DNA from 2 places in the Thioalkalivibrio sp. AKL9 genome. Region 2 is predicted to be linked to the other one. Evidence: riboswitches for the same ligand, from Rfam matches in the RefSeq annotation. Region 2 holds a riboswitch; the other holds the start of a gene.
The links. A riboswitch is a leader RNA that binds a small molecule or an ion and turns the genes downstream of it on or off. The one in region 2 is predicted to bind cobalamin.

Region 1: another riboswitch for cobalamin. It lies ahead of bluB (5,6-dimethylbenzimidazole synthase); the one in region 2 lies ahead of D573_RS0108395 (TonB-dependent receptor domain-containing protein).

The regions. Positions count from the first base shown of each region.
Region 1 covers NZ_KB905104.1:2,498-14,186, forward strand. The annotation lists gene D573_RS0102175 (ABC transporter ATP-binding protein) at 1-181, opposite strand, end outside; gene D573_RS0102180 (iron ABC transporter permease) at 181-1,152, opposite strand; gene D573_RS0102185 (cobalamin-binding protein) at 1,292-2,128, opposite strand; cobalamin riboswitch at 2,349-2,613, shown strand; gene bluB (5,6-dimethylbenzimidazole synthase) at 2,707-3,480, shown strand; gene cbiB (adenosylcobinamide-phosphate synthase CbiB) at 3,477-4,379, shown strand; gene cobD (threonine-phosphate decarboxylase CobD) at 4,390-5,397, shown strand; gene D573_RS0102205 (cobyric acid synthase) at 5,397-6,881, shown strand; gene cobU (bifunctional adenosylcobinamide kinase/adenosylcobinamide-phosphate guanylyltransferase) at 6,878-7,399, shown strand; gene cobT (nicotinate-nucleotide--dimethylbenzimidazole phosphoribosyltransferase) at 8,210-9,271, shown strand; gene D573_RS0102220 (histidine phosphatase family protein) at 9,268-9,834, shown strand; gene D573_RS0102225 (adenosylcobinamide-GDP ribazoletransferase) at 10,055-10,828, shown strand; gene D573_RS0102230 (ribbon-helix-helix protein, CopG family) at 10,840-11,061, opposite strand; gene D573_RS0102235 (YIP1 family protein) at 11,164-11,689, shown strand, end outside.
Region 2 covers NZ_KB905109.1:140,626-152,314, reverse strand. The annotation lists gene D573_RS0108405 (cobaltochelatase subunit CobN) at 1-1,946, opposite strand, end outside; gene D573_RS0108400 (cob(I)yrinic acid a,c-diamide adenosyltransferase) at 2,060-2,614, opposite strand; gene D573_RS0108395 (TonB-dependent receptor domain-containing protein) at 2,618-4,432, opposite strand; cobalamin riboswitch at 4,573-4,819, opposite strand; gene D573_RS0108390 (hypothetical protein) at 4,907-6,805, opposite strand; gene D573_RS0108385 (cyclopropane-fatty-acyl-phospholipid synthase family protein) at 6,948-8,186, opposite strand; gene fnr (fumarate/nitrate reduction transcriptional regulator Fnr) at 8,477-9,208, shown strand; gene D573_RS0108375 (DUF2390 domain-containing protein) at 9,201-9,683, shown strand; gene D573_RS0108370 (DUF2058 domain-containing protein) at 9,755-10,324, shown strand; gene D573_RS0108365 (hypothetical protein) at 10,359-10,577, opposite strand; gene D573_RS0108360 (carbamate kinase) at 10,673-11,578, opposite strand; gene dcd (dCTP deaminase) at 11,610-11,689, opposite strand, start outside.

The sequences.
Region 1 (11,689 bases), on a different contig from region 2:
GGCCCGGGTCGACCGTCAGGTCCAGCGGCGAACCGGGTGGCCGCTCGGGCACGTCGATGACGAGGTCATGCGTCGCGAGCAGGGTCTTGGGCCCCGGTTCCTGGTGGACGCTGCGCGCGCCAAGGCCCGGCGTGTCGTGTGGCTGGGTCGCCGCGGGGACTGGGAGATGTGTACGCGGCATCAGCGGCTCCGGTAGAGCAGGAACAGGAACACCGGGACACCCAGCATCGCGGTGATGACGCCCACCGGCAATTGTTCCGGGGCAATGATCGTCCGGGCCAGGGTGTCGGCCAGGGTGAGGAGGATGCCCCCGCCCAGGGCCGAGGCCGGCAGGATCACGCGCTGGTCGTTGCCAAAGATCAGACGCAGCATGTGCGGCACGATCAGCCCGACAAAGCCGACCGCGCCGACTTGGGTGACCGCGGTCGCGGTGATCAGGGCCGCCACCACATAGATCGTCCATTCCACCGGGCGTACGGCCACTCCGAGGGCCGCGGCCTGCATGGGCCCGCGCGCCAGGACGTTCAGGGTGCGGCCAAATGGCAGGGCGAGCAGGGCGACGACCACGAGTACGCCCCAGGCCGGGTAGGGGTTGCGGGCATGGGAGACGTCGCCCATCAGCCAGTACAGCATGCCCGGGAGCTCCGCAGTGGGGCTGACTGCGAGGATGAAACTGATCATCGCGCCCCAGCCGGCGGCCACCACGACACCGGTCAGCAGCAGGCGGGTCGGGGTCCAGCTGCCCGTGCCGTGGGCCAGGCCGAACACCAGAATGGTGGACAGCAGGGCGCCCACGAAGGCCGCGGCCGAGACCGAGAACATGGACAGCCCCGCCAGCATCGCCAGCAAGGCGCCCACCGAGGCACCGCCGGAGAGCCCCAGCACGTAGGGATCGGCCAGTGGATTGCGTAGCAGGACCTGCATCAGCGCTCCGGCCAGGCCTAGCAACCCGCCGGCGGCGAACGCGGCCAGCGCGCGCGGCAGGCGCAGATCCAGTACCAGGGTGCTGTGCAGTCGCGAGGCCTCGCCGAAGAAGACACTCAGCAGGTCAGGGAACGGAATCTGCACGCTGCCGTAGGCCAGTGCCACCAGAACGGAGAGCACAGACGCGGGTAACAGCACGCCCAGGGCCAGGAGGAACGAACGGGTCAAGCGGTAGCCCTCCGCTCCAGGCGGGCGAAGCGGTAGGTTGCCGGAACGGCGGGAGCGCTGCCTTCAGCGCACGTACAACGCTCCTTCATTGGTGTCCCGCGATATCCTTTCCGAGAGACTGCGAGGCGGACCGTCATGGTCATGGGGCAGGACGGCGTGCGCGGGCGCGTTCGAGTTCTTCGCACATCAGGGCGGTGCCTTCCGCGATGCGTCCGGTATGGCGTTGCAGGAGCGAAGGGGGGATGAAGAACAGATTGTCGCGCTGGACCGCGGTCATATCCTCCCATTGGCCCCAGGCGACCACCCAGTCGGGGCGGTCCTCGCCCATGCCGCCGCCGATGATGACCTCGGGGTCGGCATCCAGTACGGCTTCGCGGCCAATGCGTGGCACCAGGCGGTCGAGATTGCCGAACACGTTCACACCGCCACAGACGGCGATGGCCTCGGCGATCAGGTGGTCGTCATTGACCGTCATCAACGGTTGCTCCCACACCTGATAGAACACGCGAATCGGGTCCCGGTCGCCGTACGTGGCGCGGAGCGCGTCCATTCGGCCCAGGAAGTCCTCTGCCGCGGCCTCGCCCTGGTCATGCGTGCCGGCGAGCGTGGCCATGCGCCGCATGCTCGAGGCCACACCCTCGAAGCTGCGTGGTTCCGATACGTACACCGGCAGTCCCAGTTCGCGCAGGCGTTCGACCTGGGAGGCGGAGTTGCCGCTCTTCCACGCGATCACCAGATCGGGGTCCCTTTCCAGTACCCGTTCCAGGTCAATCCGGCTGTAACCGCCAATCCGCGGGATGCCCTCCGCCTCGGGCGGATAATCGCTGTACTGCGTTGCGCCCACGATGCGGTCCCCCGCACCCACGGCAAACAGCACCTCGGTGATGTGCGGCGCCAGGCTGACGATGCGCTCGGCAGGCTGCTCCAGATGGACCTCGCGGTCATCGTCGTCGGTGACCGCGATCGAGTCCGCCATTGCGATCAGCGGGGTTGAGAGCAGGCCCAGGAGGCAAGCGAGCAGTGGAGTTCGGAGAGTCAAGAATTGCATGATTTTACAGTCGCATTGGATTGATTGTTCAAGCGCCTTCGAGCCGGCTGGGGAGCCGCCACCTGGCGCTGGACTAGCGGGGCATCATAGCAGCAAGCCTGCGGCGCCTCGGAGCGTCAATTGGTCGGCAGTGGGCTTGCCGCGTATGATTGGTGGCTTGCTACCAGGTGCCCGGGCGACTGATCGCGCGGGTTAAACGGGAAGTCGGTGCAGGCGCGAGATCCTCCGCAGCCCCATTCCGACGCTGCCCCCGCAACGGTAAGCGAGTGGGTTCGAGGGGTGCTTCCGCAGGCCGCTCGGCCCTCGACAAGTCGAAAGCCACTGGGCCGAACGCGGCCCGGGAAGGCGACTTGCCGCCCCGGGTTGCCGGGGCCTCGCGAGCCCGGAGACCGGCCTGGACGATGTTTCTGCGACCGCGCGGTGGGCGAGGGTCGGTAGGTGCGGGCCCCCTGTGGCCGCACCCCGATCCCTCTGCATCCGCGTCGTGTCCCCCTGACGGTAAGCCGATGCAGTCCGAGTTGCCCGCCAATGAGAACCCTTCCTGCCCGGGCGCTGATGCCGGGGGTTCGGGATTTGCCCAAGATGAGCTTGCGGCCGTCTATCGCGTGATCGCGGAACGCCGGGATATGCGCCATTTTCGGCCGGACCCGGTCGATCCAGCGGTGTTGCGGCGGCTGCTGGAGGCGGCGCATCGCGCGCCGAGCGTGGGCTATATGCAGCCCTGGCGCTTCCTGCGCATTACCGACCCGGCGATGCGCGAGGCACTCCACTCCCATGCAGCGGACGAACAGGGTCGCACCGCGGAGGCCTGTGGCGAGCGCGCGGCCGACGTGCATCGCTTGAAGCTGGAGGGCATCCGCGAGGCGGGCGAGTTACTGGTCGTGTCCCTGACCGATGGCCGCGAACGCTACGTGCTGGGCCGGCGGACGCTCCCCGAGATGGACCTCTGTTCCGCCGCCTGTGCGATCCAGAACCTGTGGCTGGCCGCCCGCGCCGAGGGCCTGGGCATGGGCTGGGTCTCCCTGTTCGATCCGAACTGGCTGGCCGATCGGCTGGACATGCCCGAAGGCGGGTACCCGATCGCGGTGCTGTGCCTGGGGCATGTGGAGCGCTTCTATGACCGGCCGATGCTGGAGACGGCGGGCTGGGATACCCGGCGCCCCCTGGAAGACCTGGTGTTCCAGGATCGCTGGGGCGCGCCGTGCGAGCTGGCCGAGTCCCCGGATGCGCGGGAATCCGTCACGGGTCCGGATGGGGCATCCGGGCGCGGGCCGGCATGAGTACCTTTCTGATCCTGATCGGCGCCCTGATCCTGGACCGGCTGTTTGGCGACCCACGGCGGTTCCATCCGCTGGCCGGATTCGGCCAGCTCGCGGCCTGGGCCGAATCCCGCTGGCATGCGCCCAGTCGTGCACGCGGAGCGCTCCTCCTCGCGGCACTGGTCCTGCCCTGGGTGGCGCTGGCCGCACTGGGCGCCTCGCTGGCCTGGGGCTGGGTTCTGACGCTGGCGATCCTGACGCTGGCGATCGGCTGGCGCAGCCTGGACGAGCATGCGGAGGTGGTGGCCGAGGCCCTGGAAAAGGATGACCTTTCTGGGGCGCGCACCGGTGTCGGCATGCTGGTCAGCCGCGACACGGCGGCCCTGGACGCGCGCGGGGTGAGTGGCGCGACCATCGAGTCGGTGCTGGAGAACGGCAACGACGCGCTGTTCGCCACGATCTTCTGGTTTCTGGTGGCCGGGGCGCCGGGCGTGGTGGCCTATCGCCTGGTGAATACGCTGGACGCGATGTGGGGCTATCGCAATGACCGGTTTCGCTCGTTTGGCTGGGCCGCCGCGCGCCTGGATGATGCGATGAACCTGATCCCGGCCCGTCTCACGGCGCTGGGCTATGCCCTGGCCGGTCGCGGCCGGGACGCGCTGCAGTGCTGGCGCGAGCAGGCCGCGGGCTGGAAGAGCCCGAATGCGGGGCCGGTGATGGCCGCAGGGGCGGGTGCGCTGGGCGTGGTCCTGGGGGGGGCGGCGCCCTATGGCGGGCAGCGCGAGTGGCGACCCCGCCTGGGGATGGGCCGCATGCCCGACGCGGCAGGCATTCGCCAGGCGGTTGCGCTGCTGGATCGTGCGCTGGCCATCTGGATGGCCTTCATTGTGGCCGGAGTGATTGTCGTTGTCCTGTTCTGAGGCCCAATCGATGCAGACGCCGGAGCCGAAGGCACTGATCCAGGTACACGGGGGCGGTATCCGTCAGGCGGCCGCGCGCTACGGGATCCCCGAGGCCGACTGGCTGGATCTCTCCACGGGCATCAACCCGCATGGCTACCCCGCGGGCGAGCTGCCGCCAGGGGCCTGGGCGCGCCTGCCGGAACCGGACGACGGCCTGGAGGCCGCGGCCGCCGCCTATTACGGGACCGGGGCGCTGTTGCCGGTGCCCGGTTCCCAGGCCGCGATCCAGCTGCTGCCAGCGCTACGGGAAGGCCCTTCGCGCGTGGGCATCCTCGAGCCCAGCTACAACGAACACGCCCGGGCCTGGCACGGGGCAGGGCACGACGTCGTCCCGCTGGATGGGGATTCGATCGAGGCTGCATTGCCCGGCCTGGACGTGCTGGTGCTGGTCAACCCGAACAATCCGACCGGGCAACGGTTCGACCGCGCGGACCTGCTGGCGTGGCAAGCGGCCCTGGCCGCGCGCGGCGGCTGGCTGATCGTGGACGAGGCTTTCATGGACGTGACACCCGAGGCGAGCCTGGCCAAGGAGGCGCCGCGCGAAGGGCTGGTGGTGCTGCGCTCGCTGGGCAAGTTCTTTGGCCTGGCCGGGGCGCGCGTGGGGGTTGTCATCGCGGAGGACACGCTGCGCACGCGGCTGGCCGCCCGGATGGGGCCGTGGGGTCTTGCTGGACCGTCCCGCTGGATCGCCACCCAGGCGCTGTCGGACCGGGCCTGGCAGGCCGAGACACGCGGCATGCTCCAGGCACGTGGTCAGCGCCTGGCGGACTTGCTGCGCGACCAGGGGCTGGAACCCGCCGGCGGCACCGCGCTGTTTCAGTGGTGCCGCGTGGACGATCCCGCTGGCTGGCAGGATCACCTGGGCGCGCAGGGCATCCTGGTCCGACGATTTGATTACCCGGGTAGCCTTCGCTTTGGCCTGCCGGGGAAGGAACACGAATGGAAGCGCCTGGAACGGGCGCTGGGGGCGTCCTGATGGGTACGACGCTGATGGTGCAGGGCACGACCTCGGATGCCGGCAAGAGCGTGCTGGTGGCGGGACTGGCGCGCGTGCTGCACCGGCGCGGGCTGTCGGTGGTGCCGTTCAAGCCGCAGAACATGGCGCTGAACAGCGCGGTCACGGCCGACGGTGGCGAGATCGGGCGCGCCCAGGCCCTGCAGGCTGCGGCCTGCGGCCTGGACCCGCACACGGACATGAACCCCGTGCTGCTGAAGCCCAGCTCGGACCAGGGGGCGCAGGTCATCATCCACGGCCGGCCGGCGGCGGATCTGGATGCCCGGGCCTACCACGACTACAAGCCAGTGGCGCGCGAGGCGGTGCTGGCATCGCATGGCCGCCTGACCGCACAATACGACCACGTCCTCGTCGAGGGCGCGGGATCGCCAGCCGAGATCAACCTGCGTGCCGGCGACATCGCCAACATGGGCTTTGCCGAGGCCGTGGACTGCCCGGTGATCCTGGTCGCGGATATCGACCGGGGCGGGGTGTTCGCGCATCTGGTGGGCACGCTGGCGCTTTTGAGCGAAACGGAGCGCGCGCGGGTGCGGGGCTTCGTGATCAACCGCTTTCGCGGCGATATCGGCCTGCTGCAACCCGGCCTGGACTGGCTGGAACAGGAAACCGGAAAGCCGGTGCTCGGCGTGATCCCGTACCTGCACGGGCTTTATCTGGATGCCGAGGACGCCCTTCCGCGCGAGGCGATGCCCGAGAAGGCTGCCGACGCGCTGAAGGTGGCCGTGCCGGCATTGCCGCGCATCTCCAACCACACCGATTTCGACCCCCTGCGCCTGCATCCGGCAGTGGACCTGCGCTTTGTTGGTCCAGGCGAATCCCTGCAGCCCGCCGATCTCGTCATCCTGCCGGGCTCGAAGTCCGTGCGCGACGATCTCGCCTGGCTGCGCGAACAGGGCTGGGAGGCCGCGCTTCAGCGGCATATGCGCTATGGCGGCAAGGTGCTGGGGATTTGCGGCGGATTCCAGATGCTGGGCCACGCCGTGCACGATCCCGATGGCGTCGAAGGCCAGTCGGGTTCCACGCCGGGGCTGGGCTGGCTGGATATCGAGACCCGGCTCGCACCCGAGAAGCACCTGGAGCGGGTTCGCGGAGATCGCGTACTGGACCGAGAAGCCGGCGTAGAAGGTTACGAAATCCATGCGGGCGTGACGACCGGTCCGGGCCTGGAGCGGCCACTACTGCACCTGGAACACGGCCCGGATGGCGCGCGTAGTGCGGAGGACGCGGTGGCCGGCACCTATGTCCACGGCGTGTTCGATACATCGGACGCCGCCGAGGCCTTGCTGCACTGGGCGGGGATGCGCAGCGGGATGGAGACCGGGGAAGACCTGGCAACGGCGCGGGAACGCGGCCTGGAGCGCCTGGCCGATTCTCTGGAAGAACACCTGGATATGAAAAACATACTGACCCTTCTGCAAGCCGAACCGAAGGAGCCATTCGCATGAAGACCCTGGTACTGGGTGGCGTGCGCTCGGGCAAGAGCCGACTGGCAGAACAACTGGCGGCGGCCAGCGGCCTGCCCGTGACCTACGTGGCGACGGCGCGCGCGGACGATGCGGAAATGGCGCGCCGGATCGAACGCCATCGCGCCGACCGGCCCGGAGACTGGGGCCTCGTCGAGGCGGGCACGGGCCTGGCCCGGGCGCTGGAGCAGACCGCGGGACCCGAGCAGTGCCTGCTGGTGGACTGCCTGACCCTGTGGCTGACCCAGCTCCTGTGCACCGATGACGAGGGCCGGATCGAGCGCGAGCGCGAGGCCCTGATCGAGGCTGTGCCCCGCCTGCCAGGCACTCTCGTGTTCGTCTCCAACGAAACCGGCATGGGGATCACGCCCATGGACGCACTGTCCCGTCGCTTCGCCGACGAGGCCGGCTGGCTCCACCAGCGCTTGGCCCCAACGATGGACCGCGTCGTCCTCACCGTCGCCGGCCTCCCGCACGTCCTCAAGGGAGACCCGCTGTGACAAACCGGCATACATGCATTCCACCCTCCAGGATGCATTCTGCCCTCGAGGCACATAGACAAGCACGCCGGCAGGCCGGCACCACCGCAGCATCCCGACCCCAGCCGTCCTTCGGTCACCCAACCCTCGTCATCCCGGAAACTGCGCAGCAGTTATCCGGGATCTCCACCGTTGGCAGGTGGCACGGACGTCAGGGGGTACCCCTGGCGTGGGGAGATCCCGGCTCTCCGCTTCGCTGCGGCCAGGATGACAACAAGGGAACCGCTTACGGCCGGGAGGGCGAGGAGTAATGGGCCGGTATGTCATGTGGGCGGACGGCCAGGATTCCTGGTCCAGACATTCGGATGTTCCCCCCAACGTCGTCATCCCGGAAACCGCGCAGCGGTTATCCGGGATCTTCGTCGTGGGATGATGGCGCAGACGTCGGGGTGTTCCCGCGTGGGAGATCCCGGCTCTTCGCTTCGCTACGGCCGGGATGACGGGAAGTGGTTGGCGAAGACGGGCAATGGATGGCCGGGATCACGAAAAGCAATGGGCCGGCATGACAGATGGGCGGGCGGCCAGGATTCCAGTTCCAGACATTCGGATGCTCCCCCAACGTCGTCATCCCGGAAACCACGCAGCGGTTATCCGGGATCTTCGTCGTGAGAGGTGGCGCAGACGTCGGGGTGTTCCCGCGTGGGAGATCCCGGCTCTTCGCTTCGCTGCGGCCGGGATGACGGGAAGTAGCCGGTCGGGATGGCGAGGAGTCATAGGCCGGGATGAAGGAAAGTGGCAGAGCGCGCACGAGAGACCAATGAGGACCAACAAGTGACCGAAGACTGTGACTGGCTGCAGGTGCCGCCGGCAACCCTGGACGCCGCCGCCCGGCAGGCCGCGGCTGAACGGCAGGCCCAGCTGACCAAGCCGCCCGGGTCGCTCGGGCAACTGGAGGCGATCGCGGAACGCCTGGCCGGGATGCAGGGCCAGGAAAAGCCCAGCCTGGAGAAGGTGCACATCGCGGTGTTCGCCGGCGATCATGGCGTGGTGGCCGAGGGCATCTCGCGCTTTCCGCAAGCGGTGACGGCACAGATGGTCGCGAACTTCGCGACGGGTGGGGCGGCGATCTCGGTGCTGGCGCGGTACCTGGACGCCTCCATCGAGGTGATCAACCTGGGCACGGTCACGGAGCCGCCCGCTGTTAGCGGTGTGCAGCAACTGAACCTGGGCCCCGGCACCGCCAACCTCGCACGCGAGCCGGCGATGACGCCGGCGCAGCTGGAGCGCGCCCTGAACGCCGGCCGCCAGTGCGCGGAACGCGCCCGGCGCAGCGGCGCCCAGATGTTCGTCGGCGGCGAGATGGGGATCGGCAACACGACCGCCGCCGCTGCGCTGGCCTGTTCACTGCTGGATCTGCCGCCCGCCGATCTGGCCGGCCCCGGCACGGGCCTGGACGCGAACGGGGTGCGGCACAAGGCCGAGGTCATCGAACAGGCGCTCCAGACCCATGCGGCCGTGCGGGGCGATGCCCTCGGCAGCCTTCGCTGTCTGGGGGGCTTCGAGATTGCCGGGCTCGCCGGGGCGTATATCGCGGCGGGGCAGATCGGTCTGCCGGTGCTGGTGGACGGCTTCATCAGCACCTCGGCGGCGCTGGTGGCCGAGCGCCTGTGCCCGGGCACGGCGGACTGGTTCTTCTATGCCCATACCTCGGCGGAGCCGGGTCATCAGCGCCTGTTGGCGGCGCTGGAGGCCGAACCCCTGCTCGATCTCGGCATGCGCCTGGGCGAGGGAAGCGGGGCCGCCACGGCCGTGCCCCTACTGCGCCTGGCCTGCGAGCTGCACTCCGGCATGGCCACCTTCGCAGAGGCGGGTGTCAGCGGAGAGGCCAGTTGACTATCCGCCACGCCCAAATCGGCCTGCTGCGCCACGGGGAAACGACTGGCAACGGCTTCTGCGGCCGAGGCAGCGATGTCCCGCTGACCGAGGCCGGGTGGACCACGATGCGTGATGCTCTGGCCGGAGGTAGTGTCTGGGATCGCATTGTCTGCTCGCCGCTGATACGTTGCCGCGCCCCGGCACAGGCGTTTGCGGAAGAGGCCGGTGTACCGCTCGCCGTCGACGACCGCCTGGCCGAACTCGACTTCGGCGCCTGGGAAGGCCGCACGGCGGCGGCGCTGATGGAGACGGACGCCGATGCACTGGGCCGTTTCTGGCAGGATCCGGTGAATCACTCGCCCCCCAAAGGCGAGTCGCTCCTGGAGTTTCGCGAACGCGTTGTCGCCGGCTGGAATGACCTGGCGCCCGAGGAAGGCGAGCGGGTGCTCGTGATCGCCCACGGCGGCGTCATCCGCCTGCTCCGAGCCCTGCACGAGGGCTGGCCGCTGGAGAAGCTGCTGGGCATCGACGTCCCGCTCGCCTCCCTGCATATTGTCGAGCCATGGCAGCCCTATCCATGAATCTCCTGCCCTTGGTGCGGAAAGCCCCTGTGGGTGATCTTGTGAGGGCTCTTGTGGGAGCGTGCTTGCACGCGAAGCCCCTGCCAAAGTCAGGCGCGGGCAGGGGCTTCGCGGCCAAGGCCGCTCCCACAACTATGTCGAGGACCTTCGGTGGCCTAGCCCCCTGCGGGAGCAGCCCTGGCCGCGAATGCCTCCCGCCAAAGTCCGGCCAGGCACCCACATGAGCGTCGTGTTGACACCCTTCTGGCTGGCCCTCCAGTTCCTCACCCGCCTGCCCACCCCCGCGCTAGACCCGCAGCCGGCCGACCTGGGCCGTTCGGTGCTGGCTTATCCACTGGTCGGTCTGATCCTGGGCCTGCTCGTGGTGCTGGTCGGTATCGCGCTGGCGGCCATACCCGGCACGCCGCCGCTCTTGGTCGCGGCACTGGTGCTCGCGTTATGGGTCGGTCTGACGGGTGCGCTGCACCTGGACGGCCTGGCGGACACGGTGGATGCGTGGGTTGGCAGCCATCAGGACCCGGAACGGGCCCAGGCCATCATGAAGGACCCGACCAGCGGCCCGATGGCAGTGGCCGCGCTGATCCTGGTGCTGCTGATCAAGTTCGCAGCCCTGGTAACCGTGGTGGAGATGGGTGCCTGGATCGCATTGCTGGTCGCCATCGTGCTGGGGCGCGCGGCGCTCACCGGGCTGTTCCTGCTGGTGCCCTACGTGCGGGAGCAGGGCCTGGGCGCCGAGATGGCCGCACACCTGCCGCGCAGCCCCGCCCAGATGGTGCTGGTAGCCACCGGCGTGTTGATCCTGCTACTGGCGCTGGTCACCGGTGTTTGGGGCCTGATCCTGGGCCTGGCCGTTGCGCTGGCGTTGGTATTCGCCATCGCCGCCTTCCTGCGCCGCTGGCTCGGCGGCTTTACCGGCGATACCGCCGGCGCCACCCTGGAACTGGTGGAAGTGATGGCGATTACCGTCATGGCGCTAGTGCTCGCCCTGCATTAGGGAGTCGCCTCTCAATGAGGCGAGGTGTTCCCCATCGCCTTGTCCAGCAGCGCCAGACCTTCCTGTTCCCGGCCCTGACCACGCTGGGCGCGCACCCGGAAACGGGTCTCGGCATCGTGCTCTGCAATCAGCAGCGTGGCCATCTCGTCGACAAGGCGGTTCACGCTGGTCCCACGTTCGCGTGCCAGCGCCTTCAGCCGTTCGTACTTGTCGTCCGGCAAACGGATCGTCAATCGAGCCAATGCAGCGTCTCCGCGGTCAGGACCAGAGGATGCATGCCTGAAGCTAGCAAAAGCTGTCATCGAATGGTCACGTAATTGCCACATACTTGGGTGATGACCGTTCCCGCGCAACTCAATCCGGCCCGCATGACCCTGCGCGCGCTCGTAAACCCGCTTGGGGCGGTGCGCGATGCGCGGGCAATCGAGCCGGCCCCGCCGTGGTGGCAGACATTCCTTTGGCTGGCGTTGCCGGTGCTGCTGGTGAGCGTGGTCGCGAGCCAATGGCTTTACCTGGTGATCCCGACCGGCCTGCCGCCCGAGGCCATGCCGGGTGCCTGGGGCTTTGCCGTCTACAGCGTGCTGGCGATGAGCATCGGGGTGCTGGGGATGGCCTGGTCCGCGCACTACCTGACCGAGCTGTTCCAGGGCTACTCGCATCCGGACCGGGCGATGCTCGCCGTCACGGTCGGGCTGTTGCCCGCCTGGGTCGGCAAGGTGGTCGCGGCGTTCCCCTGGCCCTGGGGCAACGGCATCGCCTTGTTGCTGATCCTGTATTCCCTCTGGCTGCTCTACTGGTCTCTGCGCGAGATCATCGGCCTGCGCCGCGGCAACCGGATCGGCTTGTTCGTCGCCACCATCT
Region 2 (11,689 bases):
GTATTCGCGTGCAGCAGGCGCTCGCTGACCTCCCAGCCGCGCGGCGGCTGCGGGCCGATGAACACGTTGCCGAACTCGATCCCCGGGAACAGCATCTCGCCGTCGCGGGTCATCGCCTCGCCCGGCGGCTCGCCCCAGCCGGTCAGGCCGGGGATGCCCGTGCGCACCAGCGCCTTGCGCAATTGCTCGGTCGTCGCATGCGCGTCCTCACCCGCCAGCGTGGCCTCCCAGGCCGCCTCGAATTGTGCGAGCAGATCCAGCGCTCGATCCTGGGCCGCGTGCGGATAGCTCTCGAGCATGTGGCGCAGATCACCGACACCGCTTTCCAGCGCGGCTTGTGCCAAATCGATCTCGTCGGCGGCTTTGGCCGCCTCCAGCCTCGCCTGCAGGTAGCCGATCGGGCCATCCACCAACTCGGCCCGGATCGACTCCGGCAGGGCGTCGAAATAGGCCTGGTACTGCTCGCGATCGAGCGCGGCCACCCGGCCGGCGATCGCGTCCAGCGCATCTGCCTGCTCCGGGAGATTCACCGCCCGGTCCTGGATCATGTCCAGCAGGGCTTCGGCATCCTCCGGCACGTTGTCGCCCAGGTCATAGCCGGCCGCCTCCAGCCGCTGCAACATCTCCAGCAGGGACTCGGGCACATCCAGCTTGTCCGCGCCGATGTTCTGGCGACCCGGCGGATGGTTGTAGTAGACGACCGCGACCCGCTTGTCCGCGTTGTCGAGGGTGCGCAGCCGCTGCCAGCTTGCCACCCGGTCGGCCAAAGCCTCCACGCGCTCGCCCACCGGCTCGGTCAGTATCAGGCGCACACCCGTGCGTTCATCCTGTTCCGGGGCGCCCGCGGCCGCCAGCACCATCGGCTGGCTCATACCCTGCAACTCCGGCATGGCCACGTGGTAGTGCACCTTGTCCCAGGGGATGCCTTCGTGCGACAGCCGCCACTGGGCTGCGCTCACATCCGCCAGGCGGATGCCCTTGATCACCGGGACATCCAGCTCGCCGAAGGCCTCGGCCACCGCCTCGCGGTTGCCGCCCCCGCCGACCACGAAGTCCTGCAGACTCACGATCCCGGCGAGATCCGCCGGCCCGGTCACCTTCTCCAGCGTCTCGATCGCCTCGCGGCTCGCCCCGCCCCAGCGCGCGAGCACCACAAAACACTGGATGTCGCGGTTCTCCAGGGCCTCGCAGGCCGCATCCAGCAGGGCGCGGTCGCCCGGCCGGTCGCCGGTATCCAGATCCAGGAGCGCCACGGCCGGACCCTCCTCCAGATCGAGGGCGTCCGAATCGGGGCTGGAGCTGCCATGGCGGTAGTAGCGGATGGTCTCGCGCGGGTCCGGGTCCGGTACGTCGATCGCGTGCCCGCCATGCGCGGCCAGCCAGCGCATCAGGCCCTCCATGTTCTCCGGCGTGCGCCCCTGGTAGAACGCCCGCCCGGTCAGCCAGTCCGCCTGTTCGGGGAAGCGCTCCTGCTGTCGGGACAGGTGCGCGCGCGGGTCCTCACCCGGATCCGGGTTGGCCGCCAGTTCGGTACGCATCTCGTCATCGAGCCCCGCGAGTACGGCCTCACCGTCGATCCGCGACAACGCCGTCAGGTGGCGAACGCTGTTGATGGCCAGGATCGGGGCTCCCTCGGGCGGCGGGGCCTCCCGCAACAGGCGATCGAGGCGCGCGGCCTGATCCCCGAAGACGGCCGCGACGAGCACCGCGTCCGCCTCGCGCCACAGCGCCGCGACGGCCTCGTCCGACTTGTCCGTGAGCTGCTCCGGGGTGCGCAGTACGACCTCCGCCTCCGGATGGGCCTCGAGGAAGCGATGCGCCCCGGCGGCGACCTCCGCCGCCGAGCGATCGGAAACAACACCCACCAGGAGCGGCCCGGCCCCGGCCGTTCCGACGCCGAATAGAAAAAACGCAATAGCAATCAGGGTTGTGCGACGAAAACGCATGGAGATTTCCCGAAAAACAGGCGCAAGGGGCCGCGAGGCGTGTACCCGACACGCCAGCGACCACTGCAATGGGATTGGGGCGCCGCCGCAGCGGCGCCCCTCAGAAGAGCGCTTCAGCCACGCCGGCTGGCCGGCTGCCAGAGGACCTCTTCGCCGTTCTCGTGGCGCGCGAGCACGCGACAGAGCACAAACAGGAGATCCGACAGCCGGTTGATGTAGGCCAGCGAACCCGGGCGCAACGCCTCGTGGTGATTGAGCGCAACGAGACGCCGTTCCGCCCGGCGGCAGACCGTACGGGCGATATGACAATCGGCCGCGGCAGGCCCGCCGCCCGGGAGGATGAACTCCTCCAGGGCCGGCAGATCATCGTTGAAGGACTCAAGCTCCACGTCCACACGCTCCACGGAGGCATCCGGCAACGCCTGATGGCCCGGCACGGCCAGTTCCGCCCCCAGGTCGAACAGCTCGTGCTGCACCAGCGCCAGCGAGCGCCGGACCTCTTCGGGCAGGTCATGGATCAGCAACCGGCCGATCACGCTGTTCAGCTCATCCACATCACCGAAGGCCTCGACGCGATGCGAGTCCTTGTCCACTCGCGAGCCGTCACCAAGGCCGGTTCGGCCTTCATCACCCGTGCGGGTCGCAATCTTCGACAGTCGATTACCCATGGATCACCTCTGCTGATAGCGCAGTTTCACGAACGCGGCACGCCCCGGCTGGTTGTAGCCGCCCGCCGTCTCGTAGTCCTTGTCGAACACGTTCTGGACCGAAGCCTGAAGCTGCCATTCCGGATGGATCTGATAGCTCGCGCGCAGGTTCAGCAACCCGTAACCCGACAGGCGTACATCATTATCCTGATCGTCGAATGCCCGGCTCTTGGCGATCACCGAGCCGCCAACCGAGAAACGATCAAGCTGCCGATCCAGATCGAACCGCGCCGTCACTGGCGAGCGCCGTCGAAGTTCATTGCCCGTCTCACGGTCTTCGGCATCCATCAACGTCAGCGAAGCGCGGGAGACCCAGCGCGTACTCGCGTAACCCGCTTCCAGCTCGACACCCTGAACGCGCGCTTCATCGATATTTTCAGCCCGGAATGCAACCGGATCAAAACCGATCATCTGGTCCAGTTCGGTGCGGAAAATGGCGGCATCGGCATAGTAGGCCCCTTGCGTGTAGCGCGCCCCGACTTCGAAGGTCCGCGAATTCTCCGGCTCCAGGTCGGTGTTACCAAATCCGGGGAAATAGAGGTCGTTGAAGGTCGGTGCCTTGAACGCAGTGCCGTAGGACGCCCGCAGACGGAGCGGGTCGGTCATCTGATAACCCCAGGCCACCTGCCCGGTAACCTTGTCACCAAATTGTTCGTTGTCGTCGTAGCGCAGGCTGCCTTCCAGGTCATGCCGACCGAGGTCCACATGAATCACGGAGTACGCACCGACGTTGTACCGCGAATCTTCGTCGTAGTCGGTTGTACTTTCTACCCGGTCCTCGTACGCGTCGATGCCGGTAATTAAATAAACGTTATCCGCAATTTCGATATCGTTGCGCCAGTCGACCAGATCGCGCCGCGTATCGAACTGGGAAAAGAATTCACCCTCAAGAAAGTTATCCGATTCGTCACGACTGTGCCCAACAGCGAGCTCGGTATCCCAGCGCTGCGTCACGGGAATCCTTACGCCACCGCGAAGTGCGGCATGCACGAAGTCGGATTCATCCGGAGAGAAGATCGAGCCGCTGTCGAACTCCGTCGTTCCTTCCGAATACAGGATGTTTCCGAAGAATTCGACGCCGTTATCCAGACGGTGCGACACCTTGGTCGCCAACGAGGTGTTGTCGTAACCATCACGGTCGTCGTCACCGACACCGTCCTGCACGTTGATGCCGTCGGTCTCGAAGTGGCTGACCGAGAAACTGTAGTTCGTGTTATCGGTGCCGCCCGCTACGCCAACCCCCGCTTCCCGCGTATTGAAGCTGCCGCCTCCCACAAACGCGTTGACTTTCGGAGGCCCCTTGCGGCCTTCTCGGGTGAAGGTCTGCACCACACCACCAATCGCATCGGAACCGTAGATGCTGGTACGTGGCCCACGCACGATCTCCACACGCTCAATCGCCTCTGGCGGCAGAAACTGCCAGCTGGCGCCACCACTAGTGGCGGACCCCATGCGCACGCCGTCAATCAGAAGCAGCGTGTGGTCGGAGCTTGTCCCGCGGGTGTAGACGGAGCTGGTCTTGCCGAAGGCGCTGTTTTGGGAGGTCTCGATCCCGGCCCGCCCTTCCAGCAGGTCGGTGAACTGCTGGGGCTGCAGGCGTTCGATCTCTTCGCGGTCGATGATGGTCACCGAAGCGAGCGTCTCGTCCACTGTCTGGGCGATGCGCGAGGCGGTGACCTGGACGGTCTCCAGCGTCTGGGCTTCGTCGGTATTCGGTGTGTCCCCCAGGGCGGGACTGGTGGCCAGCAGGATGGCCGCGGAAAGTGCTGTGCGTTTCATTGTGTAGAGTCTCCCGGCGAGCCGCCCGCACGCCGTTGATTCGTCGGGATCGCGCAGACAGGGGGAGACAGACACGAGGGGGATCGGCCAGGACCGGCGAACGGCCCGGCACGATCATCCGCCTCGCATGCCCGCCGCATGCCGCGCGATCATTCCCTGGCCGGTCTCCGGGCTGACGAGCGTCCGGTGCGGCGCCTTCCCGAACATCATGTTCAGTGGCACTGGCCGCGACCATCAGAAACCGACGGACGGTCTCTCGCTCGATCACCGTTGCGGGGGCAGCGTCGGACTCGTCCCGAGGCCTTGCAGCCCGCCGGAGACTCACCGATCTTCCCGTTTAACCCGCCAAGCCAGGCCTGGTCGGGCACCGAGGAACGCAGCGAACCCTACACAGTTGGGTGCAAAATTACCAGCCTCCAACCCACCCACCAGGCGCTCTCGCATGACGCTGGCAGGCTCGCGTGTCGCCGCCGATCAGCGGCGGCGCCGTTCCTCCGCGTACAGGTAGCGGGTCCCGCGCTTGAGCAGCAGCCCCCAAGCCTTGTCCTGCAGCATGGCGTCGAACTCAGGCGAGCGCTCGGCACGCAGCGCCACCGGGTGCGACTCGTCCCCGGTATGGGTCGCCAGCATCTCCAGGCGCTCGCGATTGGCCCCATAGTGGCTGACCAGAAAATCGCGCATGGAGTCACTCAGTGGCAGGTTGTAGATGCGCGTGAGGCGCAGCGCCAGCCACTCGGCCATGCGCCCGAGATCCTGCCGGACCTTGCGCACCATGGCCGAGCCCAGGCCTGCCTTGGCATCCGCGCTCATGCCCACGTAGAGCCCGCCCAGATAGGCCGCGGGGTTGGCATAGATCGCGCGCTGGATACTGGGATTCGTAAGATCCACCAGCGGCTCCATGATCAAGGCGAGCTGGATCCCGATCCGCTTGGCGGTCTCCGCATCCAGTGCCGAGCCGCCAAAGTAAAACAGGTCACCCTCGCGCTCGATCTTGAGTTCCTTGAGGAAAGAGCAGAAGTGGCTGGCCAGTTTCAGCTTCTGGTCGTCGGTCAGTTCGATCAGCTCCTCGCTCACCCGGATGCCGCGCACGCTGCGTTTGAACCAGCGCTTCTCGCCGCGCTTCTCCACCTGCGCCCGACGCAGGGCCTCCCAGCGTTCCACCGCGTTGGTGTAGCGGCTTTGCGACTGCATCAGGTGGTCGCGCGCCTCACGCAGGTCCTCGACTCGGCGCAGCGCAAGACCGAGGAGCTGCCCATCCGCGGAATTTTCCGGAGGTTCGAGATCCTCCAGTCGCTGCAGCGCCTCCAGCACCTGACGTCCCAGACTGACGATCGGCTCGCGCAGGGCCTGTGGATCCAGGCCCGACGCCTCGTGCTGGGATAGCAGGATGCCGAGCGAGCGCAGGCGGCTGACTACCCCGGCCTGAGCCACACGGAAGCGGTTGCCCTGGGATTCGAGGCGGTCCAGGGCCGCCCCGAGCTGCCAGCCCCCCGACCATTCGAAGCTCAGCCGCTTGATCTGGCGTCCGTTCACCAACTCGAAGGCGAGGACAAAGATCGCTTGTACGTCGTCGAGGGTGCAGCGCGCCAGGTCATCGGCGTCCGCGGCGGAGAACAGTCGATCCAGGAACTGATCCACCCGGCGCACACCGTCCTCCTGGGTTGGCGCCACGCCCCGCAGGCGGTCGCGCAGGAGGTCCGCAACCTCCGGCGCCTCGTGATGCAGCTTCTCCAGGGCCGCGAGCCGGGAGTCCTCGGTCGCATCCACCAGATCCGCGACGCGCGAGCGCAGACCCAGGCGACGATAAATCTCGATCTGCTCCGCGGCGGCCGCCAGGCTGGCATCGCCGGTCATCTCGCGCACCGCGACCGCCACGGCCTCGGGGGCGATATCCACTTCGTGCAGCAGGACTTGGGCTGCCTTGCGCCGACGCATGTCCGGGGTCATCTCGCCCATCGCCAGGTCGCGGGTGACGAACAGCAGATCCGGCAGCAAGTCGATGGTGTTGCGCAGCTGATCGCGCGAGCGCTCCTGGCGCTTGCCCCGTGTGGCATCCGCGACGAAGCGCGCGACCAGGCCGATGACCCCGAACAGCAGGGTGTAAACGGCAAAGAAGATGAAGTTCTGTGCCGGGGCGGCATGGCCGAAACCGAGGAAGTAGCCGCCCTGCATCGCCAGGAACGTGACTGGCCCGGCGGCCCACAGCAACTGCAGGAAGTTCAGCGACCAGGGAACACGCCGCGCGGTGGCGGCCACCTCGGTAATGCGGCTGCGCCCGGCCGCCTCGATCAGGACATGTTCCTGTGACGGTCCGCCGGCCTGCGGGCTTTCCTGGCCCTGTGCCTCCCTGCGTTTACGAAAGCGACCGAACACGCGCCCCTGCTCCGGAATGGGTGGTTACCGCCGGCATGGCCGCAACGTGACCACTAGTGTAGGGAATGCGCGTTCGGTTCGCCCGAGTTTTGCAGTACTTTCGGGATCGGCCCCGGATCGCTCCCCTCGCCTCGCCTCGCCTTCAGGCGGCGTCGCTGCGCTGTGCCCGGGCCTTCCCGGGCGGTGTGGAGATCACTTCGGGGGCATCGTCCCGATAGAGGTAATCGCGGGTCAGCGGCACCGCATCCTGCTGCTTGGCCATCTGCACGTGGAACACCACCTGATCCCACCAGCGGAAGGTGCCCTCGCAACTGGCCAGGTAGAACTCCCACATGCGGCAGAAACGCTCATCGAAGCGTTCGACGGCCTCGGCCCGCACCGTCTGGAAGCGGCGATACCACTCGGCCAGCGTCTCGGCGTAATGCAGGCGCCAGAACTCGATATCGGTGGTGCACAGCGGCGTGGGCTCCAGCGCGCCCATCACCTCGGACAGGGCCGGCGTATACCCGCCCGGAAAGATGTACTTGCTCAGCCAGGGGTTGGAGGTACCCGGTGGTTCCTGCCGCCCGATGGTGTGCAGCACCGCGATGCCTTCCGGCTTCAGCAGATCATGTACGCGCCGGAAGAACGTCTCGTAGTTGGGCGTGCCCACATGCTCGAACATGCCGACGCTGACAATGCGGTCGTACTGGTCGTCGTGTTCGCGGTAGTCCTGATAGAGAAACCGCACTCGATCCTCGAGCCCCCGACGCTTGGCCTCGTCACGGGCAACCCGCAGCTGCTCCTTCGACAGCGTCACGCCGTCTACCTGCACGTCGGCATGCTCGGCGAGATGGAAGGCCAGACCGCCCCAGCCGCAACCGATGTCGAGCACGCGCATCCCCGGCTCCAGCATCAGCTTCTTGCGCAGCATTGCGCACTTGGCCTGCTGCGCCTCTTCCAGCGTCATGTCCGGGCGCTCGAAATAGGCGCAGCTGTAGAACATGCCCTCGTCCAGGAACTGACGATAAAGCCACTCATCGACGTCGTAGTGATGGGCGATGTTCTGGTAGCAGCGCGCCACCTTGTTGCCCTGCTCGATCAGGGCCCGCAGCATGCGCACTGCAGGGTTGACCCGCTGCTTGAACATCGGCGCGAAGTTGCGCATGGCCACGTCGAGGAACACCTGCAGGCCCTCGGGGCCGGGCGACCACAGGCCGTCCATGTAGGTCTCGCCCAGCTGGAAGCCCGGGTCGCGCCCAATCTTGCGCAACGCCGCCTTGTCATGCACCTGCATGGTGACTTCCGGCGCGCCGTTCCCGAAACGCTGCTCACGGCCATCCGGATGCCGCAGCACGAAGGTCCCGTAGCGTATGTATTGCTCCAGTAACCGCTCGATCATCGCTCCCCCTGTCCTTGTTCTGGCAGTCGGGTCTCTCAGCCCCCACGCGTAATGCCGACCCTGACCACGCCGCAGACTTTAGACTCAGTCTAATTACCGATGGCCCGCATTGTCCACGCAGCCGTCGGAGGGAGGGGACCCCGAGTCATCTCGGGGCGCGACCCCCTGACCGACGGCAAAACCTTCTGTAATCGCCTACAACTCTTGGGGACAGTACCGCATTCCCGCCCCCGATGGCATACCCCGAAAATCGCTTTCCCCAACGTCGAAAAAACGGCTACCCTGCACCCATGACGCTACGACCCACTCAAGCCTGCCAGCACTGCACCCTCCGCCAGCTCTGCCTGCCTATGGGCCTGCCCCAGGATGAACTCTGGCAACTCGACCAAATCGTCCAGCAACGCCGGCCGATCGCCAAGGGTGCGCCCCTGTTCACCATGGGGACCAAGTTCGAAGCGCTGTACGCGGTCCGCACCGGGGCACTGAAAACGGTGCTGATCTCCGATGACGGGACCGAACAGATCACCGGCTTCGCGCTGGCCGGCGACCTCCTGGGGCTGGACGCGATCCACTCCGGCAAGCATCCGGTCAGTGCCATTGCGCTGGAGTCCACCAGCGTCTGCGCCGTGCCCTACGGGCATGTCGACGACCTCGCCGGCCGCCTGCCAACCTTCCGCCAGCACATGATGAGCGTGATGAGCCAGGAACTGGCCCAGGACGAAAGCCTGCACGCCTTGCTCGGCCAACGTACCGCGGAGCAGCGTCTGGCGACCTTCCTGATCGCCCTGTCGGAGCGTCATCGCGCCCGCGGCCTGTCCCCCGAACGGTTCTACCTGCCCATGTCCCGGGCAGACATCGCCAACCACCTGGGCCTGACCCAGGAAACCATCAGCCGGTTGTTTACTCAGCTGCGCAACCAGGGCGTAATCAACCTGCACACCCGGGACCTGGAGATCCTCCAGCCCGACGGCCTGCGCAACACGGCCGGGGTCACCTTCACCTCCGCCGCGAGCAGTGCCTGAAGCCGGGGACACCCCGGAGCCGGCCACGGACTTCGACGCCTTCTGGGCATTCGCCGACGCACTGTGGGTCGATCGCACCGCTCGCGAACGTCTGATGCGCTGGCAGGACGAATTTGGCGTGGACGTGATGCTGGCGTTGTTTGCCCTGTGGTACCCGCAGCCCCTCGGACCCTCGCAATGGCGCGTACTGCGGCAAACGGCCCGGCGCTGGCAGTCATCCTCCACCGAACGCCTCCGCGCACTGCGCCGGCGGCTCCACACCCCCGAGCGCAACGCGCTCTACCGCGAGGTGCTGGCACTGGAGCTTCAAAGCGAGCGGCTCGCCGGCCTGCAACTGCTCGCGGAGGCCCGGCGCGTGGCGCCGCAGACCACCCCCGCATTCGCCATCGACCGCCAGCGCCGATTGCACACCCTGTTCCCCGACCTGCCGGACGCCGAGATCCGCGACGGATTGCGCGAGTTCACGGCCGCCTGAACAGCACGTGGTGCACGCAAGGCCGCATTCCGGCTATCCTCCCCGCACATTGACCGAACACGGCAGGATTCATGTCGGATGATCTGCGCAGCCAGCTCCTGAAAACGGGGCTGGTCGACGAAAAACAGGTTCGCCAGGCCAAGTCGCAAAAGCACAAGGCCCAGAAGGGGAACGCGAAGAAGAAGAAGGACCGCAACACGGGTCCGGACCCGGGCGTGGCCGAGGCGCGCAAGGCCGAGCAGGCCGAGCGTTCGCGACAGAAGAACCGCGAACAGCAGGAACGTGCCGAACGCCGGGCCCGCCACGCGCAAATCCGCGAACTGGTCAGCACCCACCTGGCGCCGATTCCCACCGGCGATTCCGCGCTGGATTATCACTTCCAGCAGGGCGGGCAGATCCGCCACCTCCCGGTGACCGCCGACCTGCAAAAGCGCCTGGCCGACGGCCGCGCCGCGCTTGCCGGCCTGGATGTGCGCCCGGAAAAGGGGTTCCGGGTCATCCCGCGCGAGACCGCCGACCGCATCCGCGAGCGCGATCCGGAATGGCCACTGGTCATCCCCGCCGAGGACGAAACCGGATCGGAACCCGCCCCGGACGACCCATACAAGGACTACGTGGTACCCGACGACCTCATGTGGTGACCCGCAGGGGAATCCCCGCAGGCCAGCGATCCAATCAGTCGGTTGCGCGCTTCACGTCCGCGGCGGGCATGCCGCTTTGCTGCGGGCGCCGCGCCTCGTCACTGGACATGTCCTGCGGCGTGATGCCGCCCTGCTCCAGGCCCTGGGCGGGGCCGGCCGACTCCTCCGGCTCGCCGCTGCCGCAGCCTAGCGCCAGCAGACCCACGGCCGTCAGACCGATCACCAGGGGGGCGGCTCGCTGAATCTCTCGCATCATCTTCACTCTTGATCCATGTGTACTCGAAGCCTGCAAACTCTGCGGCGGGCGTGCAACATCGAGTGTAACAGGCGGGGGTTCCGGCAAGGGCTTCAGGCGGCGCCCACCGGCAGGATCCGGGTCCCCGCCTGCCCGGCCAGGATAGCCGCGGCGTCCTCCAGCGAACCGATCCCAACCCGAATGCCGCCCTGGGCAGCGCGCCGTGCAGCCTCCATCTTGGGCCCCATGGAACCGCCCGGGTACGCCGCCGGCTCCACGGCCGTAACCAGAAGCGCCTTCAGGCGCCGGGCGTCCGGTGTGCCCCAGTCCATGTAGACGCCGTCGACATCGGTCAGCATCAACAACCTGTCCGCCCCGACATGCGCGGCCAGGCGCGCGGCCGTCAGGTCCTTGTCCACCACGGCCTCGATGCCGTGTAGACGCCCGTCGCCGTCACGCGCGACCGGTACGCCGCCGCCCCCGGCACAGATCGCCACCGACCCGCCATCCACGAGACTGCGGACGGCCTCCATACCCAGCAGGCGTTGCGGCTCCGGCGACGCCACCACCCGCCGCCAGCCCTCGCCGTCTGGTGCCACGTGCCAGCCGCGCTCGTCGGCCAGCGCGCGGGCGCGGGCCGCGTCCCAGGTCGGGCCAATGAACTTTTCCGGGTGGTCGAAGGCGGGGTCGTTCGGGTCGACCTCGGTCTGGGTGAGCAGACTCGCCACCCGGTCATGGCCCAGCGCGTTATGCAGCTCCCGCGCCAGGATGTAGCCGATCATGCCGTGGCTCTCGGCCCCGACCACATCCAGCGGCCAGGCGATGCGATCGCATTCCGCCTGATTGGCGAGCAACCCCACCTGGGGCCCGTTGCCGTGGGTGACGACCACCTCGTGCTCGCGCGCCACGGCCGCGATGGCTGCCGCCGCACGCTGGGCGTTGTGCTGCTGGGCCTCGGCCGAGGGGGTCTCGCCGCGTTGCAGCAGGGCGTTGCCGCCCAGCGCGATCACGATACGCATGGCGGGCCTACTCCGTACTTGAAGGGTTGGGTCAGGTGCGCGGAAGCGTGACGCCGCGCTGGCCCTGGTATTTGCCACCGCGGTCCTTGTAGGAGGTCTCGCAGACCTCGT